Regions from separate parts of the Acidovorax sp. GW835-FHT14B10 genome, predicted to be linked through region 1. Evidence: predicted binding sites of a transcription regulator. Region 1 holds the regulator's gene; each other region holds the start of a gene.
What was found. The regulator FNR, encoded in region 1, switches genes on or off when oxygen is low (the NO sensors DNR and NnrR bind a similar motif). The targets are predictions, from matches to a motif close to TTGATNNNNATCAA.
Positions count from the first base shown of each region.

Region 2: cobA (uroporphyrinogen-III C-methyltransferase) is a predicted target of FNR. The motif match lies at 1,960-1,973, and genes of this name have one in related genera.
Region 3: ubiU (ubiquinone anaerobic biosynthesis protein UbiU) is a predicted target of FNR. The motif match lies at 1,573-1,586, and genes of this name have one in related genera.

Region 1 is NZ_JBXAGC010000006.1:73,374-76,645, reverse strand. It holds gene ccoG (cytochrome c oxidase accessory protein CcoG) at 1-733, shown strand, start outside; gene AC1Q5S_RS06710 (FixH family protein) at 808-1,080, shown strand; gene AC1Q5S_RS06705 (hypothetical protein) at 1,137-1,430, shown strand; gene fnr (fumarate/nitrate reduction transcriptional regulator Fnr) at 1,453-2,175, opposite strand; gene hemN (oxygen-independent coproporphyrinogen III oxidase) at 2,366-3,272, shown strand, end outside.
Region 2 is NZ_JBXAGC010000017.1:14,928-18,199, forward strand. It holds gene AC1Q5S_RS14160 (lysoplasmalogenase family protein) at 1-980, shown strand, start outside; gene cobA (uroporphyrinogen-III C-methyltransferase) at 981-1,886, opposite strand; gene AC1Q5S_RS14170 (c-type cytochrome) at 2,007-2,429, shown strand; partial or broken gene AC1Q5S_RS14175 (cytochrome D1 domain-containing protein) at 2,426-3,272, shown strand, end outside.
Region 3 is NZ_JBXAGC010000003.1:180,838-184,109, forward strand. It holds gene AC1Q5S_RS04180 (U32 family peptidase) at 1-430, opposite strand, end outside; gene ubiU (ubiquinone anaerobic biosynthesis protein UbiU) at 451-1,494, opposite strand; gene AC1Q5S_RS04190 (MFS transporter) at 1,699-2,877, shown strand; gene AC1Q5S_RS04195 (fumarylacetoacetate hydrolase family protein) at 2,949-3,272, opposite strand, start outside.

The DNA.
Region 1 (3,272 bases):
GAGCGCAATGTTCGATCGCGATACCCTCATCGTGACCTATGACGAAGCCCGCGGCGAGCCGCGCGGGCCCAGGGTCAAGACGGTGGACTACAAGGCCAAGGGTCTGGGCGAATGCATCGACTGCACCTTGTGTGTACAGGTGTGTCCCGTGGGCATCGACATCCGCAAGGGTTTGCAATATGAATGCATTGGCTGCGGTCTTTGCGTGGATGCCTGCAATACCGTGATGGACAAGATGCATTACCCCAGAGGGTTGATACGGTATTCAACCCAGAATGGTGTTCTGCATCGCTGGACTCAGTCGCAAATCTGGCGACATGTCTTGCGTCCTCGCGTGCTCATCTACACCGCGGTTCTGGTGGCTTTGTGCGTGGGCATGCTGGCGAGCCTGACCACGCGTACCCCCCTGAAGGTGGACATCGTGCGTGACCGTGCCGCCTTGTCCCGCATTGTTGCGGGAGGCAAGCTTGAAAATGTCTATCGACTGCAGATCATGAATGCCACAGAGGCTGCGCAGCGCTACCGCATTACTGCGAGCGGGCTGGATGGCATGGAAGTGGCGTCAGAGCAGGAGGTTGACATTGGTGCCGCAGAATCCCGTTGGGTAGCGGTGCGGCTGCAGATCCCGTATGGATCTGCGGCCCCTGGTTCCCATGCGATTCATTTCGACATATCTGCACTGGAAAGCAGCGGCAAGGTGAGTGAGAAATCCATATTCCTGGTGCCACGCTGAGTCAATTGAATGAAGGTCACGCTGGGCGCTGCATGGCGTCTTGTGGTCTGTATGCTGATACCTGAGGAGTTTTCATGCCAACCAGCCCCGTTATTACTCCCGAACCCCGGCCATGGTGGAAGTTTGGGCATGTCTGGCTGGTGATTGCCGGACCGGTCATTGTGGTGATTGCCGGCTTCATTACGTTGTGGCTTGCCATGAGTCGGCCGGACCCCGTCGTCGAGGAGGACTATTACCGCAAGGGGATGGAGATCAACCAGACGCTGGCACAGCCAGAGAAAAGCTTGGCCCCTGCGCTCAAGGGCCGCAACCATGCGGCAACACCTGCCGTAGATCAGCCTCGCTGAACCAGAGTCCAACTGGTCGCATGCACACGCCCTCCGCAACCCCAAGGAAACACACGATGTGGACACAACGCCTGATGTGGATTGCCTGGCCCGCTTTTCTGGTGGCCGGGATCCTGGAAATGCTGGTTTTCGCCATGGTGGATCCACAGGATCTTCATTGGTTCGGTCAACCATTGACACTGTCTCGCCAGGGGGTCTATACCCTTGCGTTCTTTGCGTTCTGGACCATTACCATGGCTGCCAGCGCGCTGACGACGCTGCTCTCCATGTCCCCCTTTGAACTCAACCGCTGCCCCGTGCCTCCGGATGCTCGACCGGGCGATTGTCGCAAGGCATCGTCATGCCCGTGACGGTTAAATACCTGAACAGCGATCAGTGACAAGCCTGCTGGTTGTTGACAATGCGCTTGAGTGCATCGGTGTCCAGAATGCGGACATGGCGTTGTTTGACTTCCACCGTGCCATCTTCCACAAACTTCGAGAACGTGCGGCTGACCGTCTCCAGCTTGAGTCCAAGGTAGCTGCCGATCTCTTCCCGTGTCATTCGCAATACCAGTTCGGACTGCGAGAACCCACGGGCATGCAGGCGTTGCACCAGGTTGAGCAGGAACGCAGCCAGGCGCTCTTCTGCGCGCATGCTGCCCAGCAAAAGCATCACGCCGTGTTCACGAACGATTTCCCGGCTCATGATCTTGTGAACGTGGTGTTGCAGCGCCGTGACTTCGCGCGATAGTTCTTCGATGCGATCAAAGGGCATGACACACACTTCGGCATCTTCGAGGGCGACTGCGTCACAGGTGTGATGGTCGTTGACGATGCCATCGAGTCCAATGATTTCACCCGCCATCTGAAAGCCTGTGACCTGGTCGCGCCCATCTTCGGTAGCGACGCAGGTCTTGAAAAACCCGGTGCGAATGGCATAGAGAGAAGTAAACGACTCTCCATTGCGAAAGAGAGTACCTCCCCGCTTGATTTTTCGCCGCACTGCCACGATATCGTCAATGCGTTGCAACTGCTGCTCGTTCAGGCCTACGGGCATGCACAGTTCTCGCAGGTTACAGTTGGAGCAGGCGACTTTGATGGATTGCGGGTTCATGGGCACTGGGACCTGGACAGGTCAGGGTAATTGGCTTGTATCTGCTGGGACTCCATTGTCCCGCAGTGCACGCGTGGTGGCTGACTTGAATCAAATTGTCCCTCCTGTGCCCATTCGTCTTCTTGATTAAAGTCAAGGACGTGGATCAAAGGGTACGGCACAGTATCAATGCACGCAAGGATATTTTCCCATGACCTCTGTTACCCCAGAACTTCTGCGCCGTTTTGACATACCAGGACCGCGCTATACCTCCTACCCCACGGCTGACCGGTTTGTGGAGGCTTTTGGGCAAGAGGACTATGTCTTGGCGCTGTCACAGCGCCGGCTTGGCGCTACGGCCATGGCACTGCCTCTGTCGCTGTATGTCCACATTCCGTTTTGCGAATCGTTGTGCTACTACTGTGCCTGCAACAAGATCATCACCAAGCACCATGACCGTGCCGACGTGTATTTGCGCTACCTCAGCCGCGAGATTGATCTGCACACGGCCCACTGCGGCACCGGACAGGTGGTCAGCCAGTTGCACCTCGGGGGCGGCACGCCGACCTTCCTTTCGGATGACGGACTGCGCCAGCTCATGGCAACGCTGCGGCGCAGTTTCACCTTTGCGCCGGGTGGTGAGTATTCCATCGAGGTGGATCCTCGCACGGTCACTTCGGATCGGCTGGCGGTGCTGGCGGAACTGGGCTTCAATCGATTGAGCTTCGGTGTGCAGGATTTTGATGCCGAGGTTCAGAAGGCGGTGCACCGCATTCAGCCCGCAGAGCAGGTGTTTGCGCTGGTGGAAGCGTCTCGTGCGCTGGGCTTTGAGTCGGTCAATGTGGATTTGATTTACGGGCTGCCGCGCCAGACCCCCGAGTCGTTTGATCGCACGCTGGCACAGGTGGCCCAATTGCGCCCCGACCGAATCGCTTTGTATGCCTACGCCCATTTGCCCGATCGTTTCAAGCCGCAGCGGCGCATCATCTCGACAGAATTGCCCGCTGCATCAGCCAAGGTGACCATGCTTTCGCGTTCGCTGGACGCCTTTATTGATGCCGGTTACGTCTATGTAGGCATGGACCACTTTGCCTTGCCTACGGATGCGTTGGCGGTCG
Region 2 (3,272 bases), on a different contig from region 1:
CCAAGCCGGCCTTCGACATCGCGCAGATGCCGCGCTTCAACCCGGCCATGGCGCCGGTCACGCGCTGGTTTGCCTGCGTGCAGTTTGCGCTGTTGCTCCCGGGTGTTTCGGTATTTCTGTGGCACGCCGACAGCGCCCCGCTGGCGCACAACCTGGCCTGGTTCGCGGCACTGCTGGCCGTGCAGTGGGCCCTGGGCGCCGTGGTGCAGGGGCGCATCGGCATGCTGCTGGCGCTGATGATCGAGGCGGGCGCCCTGGCCACCGCCACCAGTGCCGTGGGCTGGACCGAGTGGCACTGGCTGTTCAAGCCCCTGGCGATGGCTATTGCTATTGTATTAATAGCATTTAGTGCTTTATCCATAAGCGACAAAAGCCAATTCGATGCAAAACCCTGGACCACGATGGTGCTGGCGCTGGTGCTGTCGCTGGCCGGTGATGTGTTCCTGATGCGGAACGGGCTTTTCATTCCCGGCCTGGTGAGCTTTCTGGGCGCGCACCTGGCTTATATCGCCCTGTTCCGCCGGGGGGTGCCGTGGTTTGCCCACCGCGGCGCACTGGCAGGCACGCTGGCCGTGGGCGCTGCCATGTACGCCTTTTTGTGGACGGGTGGTCTGCCCGCCGCATTGCGCGGCCCGGTGGCGGCCTATGTGCTGGTCATCGCCCTGATGGCCGCGCAGGCCCTGGGGCGCGCCCAGGTGCTGGGCAGCAGCGCGGCGCGCAGGGTGGCGGCGGGCGCCTGCTTTTTCATGCTGAGCGATTCACTGCTGGCCACCCACCGCTTTGTGCAGGCCTTGCCCATGGCGCAGTTCTGGGTGCTGTCCACCTACTACGCCGCGCAGGTGCTGATCGTCTGGGGCTGGCTGCGGGACCCCTCGCCCCTGCAGGCCGACGCCACCCCAGGGGCTGGCGCACCCGAGTGCGCAGCGGCAATCCCTGCGGCGCCCGACCATCCCCGCGCCGTGGCGACCCGCGCAGGCTGATCAGGCGGTGCAGGCCCGCGCCGGGGCGGGCGCAGCGTCGGGGGACCCCGGCAAGCCGGTGAACACCCCGATGGGCGATCCGATTTGCGCCTGCAGCGCCACCGTTTCGCCAATCATGATCAGCGCAGGCGGGTGCACGCCGTGGGCCACGCTCAGCGCGGGCAAGGTTTGCAGCGTGCCCACGATGCTGCGCTGCCCGGGCAATGTCGCACGCTCGACCATCGCCGCCGGTGTGCTGGCGGGCAAGCCATGGGCGATGAGCTGGGCGCAGATGGTGGGCAAGGTGCCCACGCCCATGTAGATCACCACGGTCTGGCGGGGCCGCGCCAGTGCAGCCCAGTCCAGCGCAACGGTGCGCTCGCCCTCTTCGCCCTGCAGGTGGCCCGTGGCAAACACCAGCATGGCGGCATGGTCGCGGTGCGTGAGGGGGATGCCGGTGGCCGCTGCAGCACCCTGGGCCGCGCTGATGCCGGGCACGGTCTCGCAGGCAATGCCCATAGCGGCCAGCGCCTGGGCTTCCTCGCCGCCGCGCCCGAAGATGTAGGGGTCACCCCCCTTGAGCCGCACGAGCGACCGGCCGCTTTGCGCCAGCCGCACCATCAGATCGATGATGCCCTCCTGCGGCAGGGTGTGGTTGCGGCTTTGCTTGCCCACGTAGATCCGCTCGGCGCCGGGGGCCACATGCTGCAGCACGTCATCGGACACAAGGTGGTCATACAGCACCAGGTCGGCGCTGGCCAGCACGCGGGCCGCCTTGAGCGTGAGCAGTTCGGCATCGCCGGGCCCGGCGCCCACCAGGGTCACCCGCCCCCACTCGGAAGACGCCAGCCGGTTGGAAGGACCACCCAAAAGGGCGGTGGGAGTGCTGTCGTGGGGGGGCAGCGAAGGGGAGCAGGCGGTATCCATCGGGGTTTCCATGTGGAACGGTGCACGGTTGAAGGCAATGGCCCGATTGTCAAAACGCCAGGGCCCGTCGTCCTTGATGCACATCAAGGACGATAGCGGCAAATCCAGCGATATTGGGCCATGCACGACAAGAACGCGCCGCAGTCGCCCCGCCTTACCCAGATGGGCAACTCACCCAAGGCCGGCAGCTGCCTGCGGGGCCTGCCCCGGCTCGGCATCTGGCTGGCCTTGCTGGCCGGCACCGCCGGACTCCATGCCCAACCCACCCCACCCACCACGCCACGCCAGCAAGCGCTGGTGCGCATGGTGCGCCAGGACTGCGGCTCGTGCCACGGCCTGCGCCTGACCGGTGGCCTGGGCCCCGCGCTCACCCGCGAAGCCCTGGCCGACAAGCCGTTCGACTCCATCGTCGCGACCATCTACCACGGCCGCCCCGGCACGCCGATGGCGCCCTGGAAAGCCATGCTCAGCGAAGCCGATGCCCTGTGGATTGCCCAGCAACTGTTCGCCGGGTTCCCCGAATCTGTGAAAGACCGTCCATGAAACGCCGCCACTGCCTGAGCCTTCTGGGCACCACCCCGCTGTTGCTGAGCGGCTGCGCCAGCGTTGCCAGTGCTTCCGGCGTCCCCGCCGACCTGCCATTGCGCGGCACGGGCGATCTGGGTGGGTGGTGGCCCCCCCCCCCGGCACCCTGGCCATCGTCAACACCAGCCAGCGCACGCTGCTGGCCCAGGTGACCGGCCTGGGCGACCTCTCGCACGCCTCGGTGGTGTTCTCGCGCGACGGCCGCTACGCCTATGTTTTCGGGCGCGACGGCGCGCTCACCAAGGTCGACTTGCTGACGCAGCGCATAACGGCGCGGGTGATGCAGGCCGGGAACTCGATTGGCGGCGCCATCAGCGCCGACGGCAGCCTGGTGGTGGCGCAGAACTACACGCCCGGTGGCATCAAGGCCTTCAACGCCACCACGCTGGAGCTGGTGGCCGACATTCCGGCCGCATACGCGAACGGCCAGCTCTCGCGCGTGGTCGGCCTGGTCGATCTGCCGGGCCGGCGCTTTGCCTACAGCCTGTTCGACGCCAACGCCATCTGGATCACCGACCTGTCCGACCCGGCGCGCCCCGTCACGACCCAGCTGCCGAACATCGGCCGCCAGCCCTACGACGCGCTGGTCACGCCCAACGGGCGCCACTACATCGCCGGCCTGTTCGGCGAGGACGGCCTGGCCATGGTCGATCTGTGGGAAGAGAAACCCCGCGCGCGCCGCATCCTGGCCGGTTACGGCCGGGGCCAGGAGCCGCTGCCGGTCTACAAGATGCCGCACCTGCGCGGCTGGGCCGTGGCCGGGCGCCGCGCCTACCTGCCGGCCATCGGCCGCCACGAGGT
Region 3 (3,272 bases), on a different contig from region 1:
CATCCTGCGCCATCTCCAGCGGCATCACCCAGCGGTTGGCGCCCAGCTGGGCCATCCATTGCAGCGAGGGAGCGTTGTACAGGTTCAGGTGCGGACCGGCCACGAAGGGGCGCTGGCCCGACAGGCAGCGCACCGCGCCCATGTCGTTGGCCTCGACGGTGAAGTCGGTGTTGGCGGCGATCTTGTGCAGCACGCTCACATCCGAGCCCGACTCGATCAGCACCTGCGTGGACAGCACGGCCTGCTTGCCCGCGTCCTGCAGCATGCGGGCGATGTCCAACCAGTCGGCCAGGCGCAACTCATGGCGGCGCGAGCACACAGTTTCGCCCAGATAGACCACGTCGAGCGGCGTGGCGGCCATGGCCTCATAGAAAGCGAAGATGGTTTCGCGCGGCCAGTAGTACAGCAACGGACCCAGGGATAGTTTCATGGTGCGGTCTCCGGGGTGCGTCATTTCCAGGGGCGGTGGTAGGCGCCCAGCGTGTGCTGCTGGCCCTCGGCCACCTGGTCGAGGCTGGCCATCCAGGTCGTCTTGGGGGCGTAGCGGTGGGGATTGGCCAGGCACTGGTCCATGGCTTCGCGCCAGACCTTGGTGACCTGCGCCACATACGCGGGGCTGCGCTGGCGGCCTTCGATCTTGATGGCGCGCACGCCGATTTTCAGCAGCTGGGGCAGCAGCTCCAGCGTGTTGAGGCTGGTGGGCTCTTCGATGGCGTAGTAGTTCTCGTCGTCGCCCACGTCGAAGCGGCCCTTGCACAAGGTGGGGTAGCCGGCGTTCTCGCCGGGTGCGTAGCGGTCGATCAGCACACCGTTCAGGCGCGACTCGCGGCCCTGCGGCGTCTCCTGCCAGCGCACGGCCTTCGGCGGCGAGCACACGCCATGCGTGTTGGGCGATTCGCCCGTGACGTAGGACGACAGCGCGCAGCGCCCCTCGACCATCACGCACAGGCTGCCAAAACCAAACACCTCGATCTCCACCGGCGTCTTGTCGATGACCTGGCGCACCTGCTCCATCGACAGCACGCGCGGCAGCACGGCGCGCACGATGCCGAACTGCTCGCGGTAGAAATTGATGGCCTCGTAGTTGGTGGCCGAGCCCTGCACCGACAGGTGCAGGCGCAATTGCGGATGGCGCTGCGCGGCGTATTGCATGAGCCCGGGGTCGGCCAGGATGACGGCGTCCACGCCCAGGTCCACCGCCTTGTCCATGGCGCTGCGCCAGGGCGCGGGGTCGGACGCCTGCGGGTACGTGTTCAGCGCCATGAACACCTTGCAGCCGCGCTCGTGCGCGTAGCGGATGCCATTGGCGATGGCCGCCTCGTCGAAATTGAGGCCGGCAAAGTTGCGGGCGTTGGTGGCGTCGCGCAGGCCCAGGTAGACACAGTTGGCACCGTTGTCCACCGCCGCCTTCAGGGCAGGCAGGCTGCCGGCGGGGCAGACCAGTTCAAGGGCAGGCACCGCAGGGGGGGCCGCAGTAGGGTTCAGGGATTCCATGGCAAACGATCAATGGCCGGCTCCGGGCATGGAGCCACGGCATTGGCGGCACCTTAGCGGTCCCTGGCCACAGGGTGGCTGATCTTCATCAACTGCAGCCCACAATGCCAGACAAATGCCATCGGACTTTGATGCAGGCCCTGTTTTCGGGCGGGACCCGCACAGCGGGTAGGCTCTACCCTTTATCCCCACACCCCAACCGCCGTGAACAGAAACCTCTGGCTGCTGGCCCTGTGCCAGGGCCTTTTCCTGACCAACAACGTGGTCTTCATCGCCATCAACGGCCTCGTGGGCCTGCAACTGGCGCCGTTCGGCTGGATGGCCACGCTGCCCGTGATGGGCTATGTGGTGGGCGGCGCGCTGTCCACCCCGCTGGTGGCGCGCAGCCAAAAGCGCTGGGGGCGGCAGGTGTCGTTCCAGATCGGACTGGCCGTGGCGGTGGCATCCGCCGCGCTGTGTGCCTGGGCGGCTTTCAGCGCCAACTTCTGGCTGCTGTGCACCGCGACCCTGGTGGCAGGCTACTACAGCGCCAACGGCCAGCTCTACCGCTTTGCGGCCGCCGAACTGTCGCTGCCTGCTTTCCGCGAAAAGGCCGTTTCACTGGTGCTCGCCGGTGGCCTGCTGGGCGCCGTCACGGGCCCCAACCTGGCCAGCGCCACGCGCACGCTGTTCCCTGCGCCTTTTGCGGGGGCTTACATCGCGCTGATGGGCGTGGCGCTCATCGCCATGGCGTGCATGGCCGCCATCCGCTTTGAGGTGCAGCCTCCGGTACTCGACGCGGCAGGCCAGCCCGCCCAAGGCCGGCCCCTGGCCGAACTGATGCGGCAACCAGCTTTCATCGTGGCGGTGCTGGGTGCCGCCCTGGGCTACGGCGTGATGAACCTGCTGATGGCCGCCACGCCGCTGGCCATGCAGGTGTGCGGCTTCGCCTTTGACGATGCGGCGACGGTGCTGCAGTGGCATGTGATCGGCATGTTTGCGCCGGGCTTCTTCACGGGCCACCTCATCAAGCGCTTTGGCGTGCTGGCTGTCATGGGGGCGGGCGTGCTGCTGAACGCGGCCTGCGTGGTGATTGCACTCATGGGGCTGGAGCTGCAGCACTTTGGCGTGGCCCTGTTCCTGCTGGGCGTGGGCTGGAATTTTCTGTTCACCGGCGCCACGGCGCTGGCCCTGACGGCCTACCGCCCCGAAGAAAAAGACCGTGCCCAGGCCGCCATCAATTTCTGCGTGTTTGCCACGCTGGCGCTCAGCTCTTTTTCGTCAGGCGTGCTGGTCACCACGCAGGGCTGGACGCTGCTGAACGCGGGCTCGCTGGTTCCCATTGCGGTCACGGGCGCAGCCTTGCTGTGGCTGGCAGGCAAGCGCCGTCAGACGGCTGCTTAAGCTATCAATCTAATTGCAATCGGCGCTTTCTGGATAAGCACCGGAGGCCATTTTTCTCCTTGGACTTGTGCTCAGGCCGCATCGACCACGGCGTTGCGCAGACGGCCTAGGCCGGTGATCTCCACTTCGATCACGTCGCCCACGTGCATGTAGGCGGGGGGCTGGCGCTTATCGCCCACCCCACCCGGCGTGCCGGTGGCAATGACATCGCCGGCCGACAGGTTGGTGAAGTTCGACAGGTATTCGATGATCACAGGCACGGTGAAGATCAGATCGGCCACGCTGGCGTGCTGCATGACGGCGCCGTTGAGTCTGGTTTCCAGCGTGAGCTGCGTGATGTCGGGAATGGCCTTGCGCGTGGCCATGAAGGGGCCGAGCGGGCCGGTCGCAGGAAA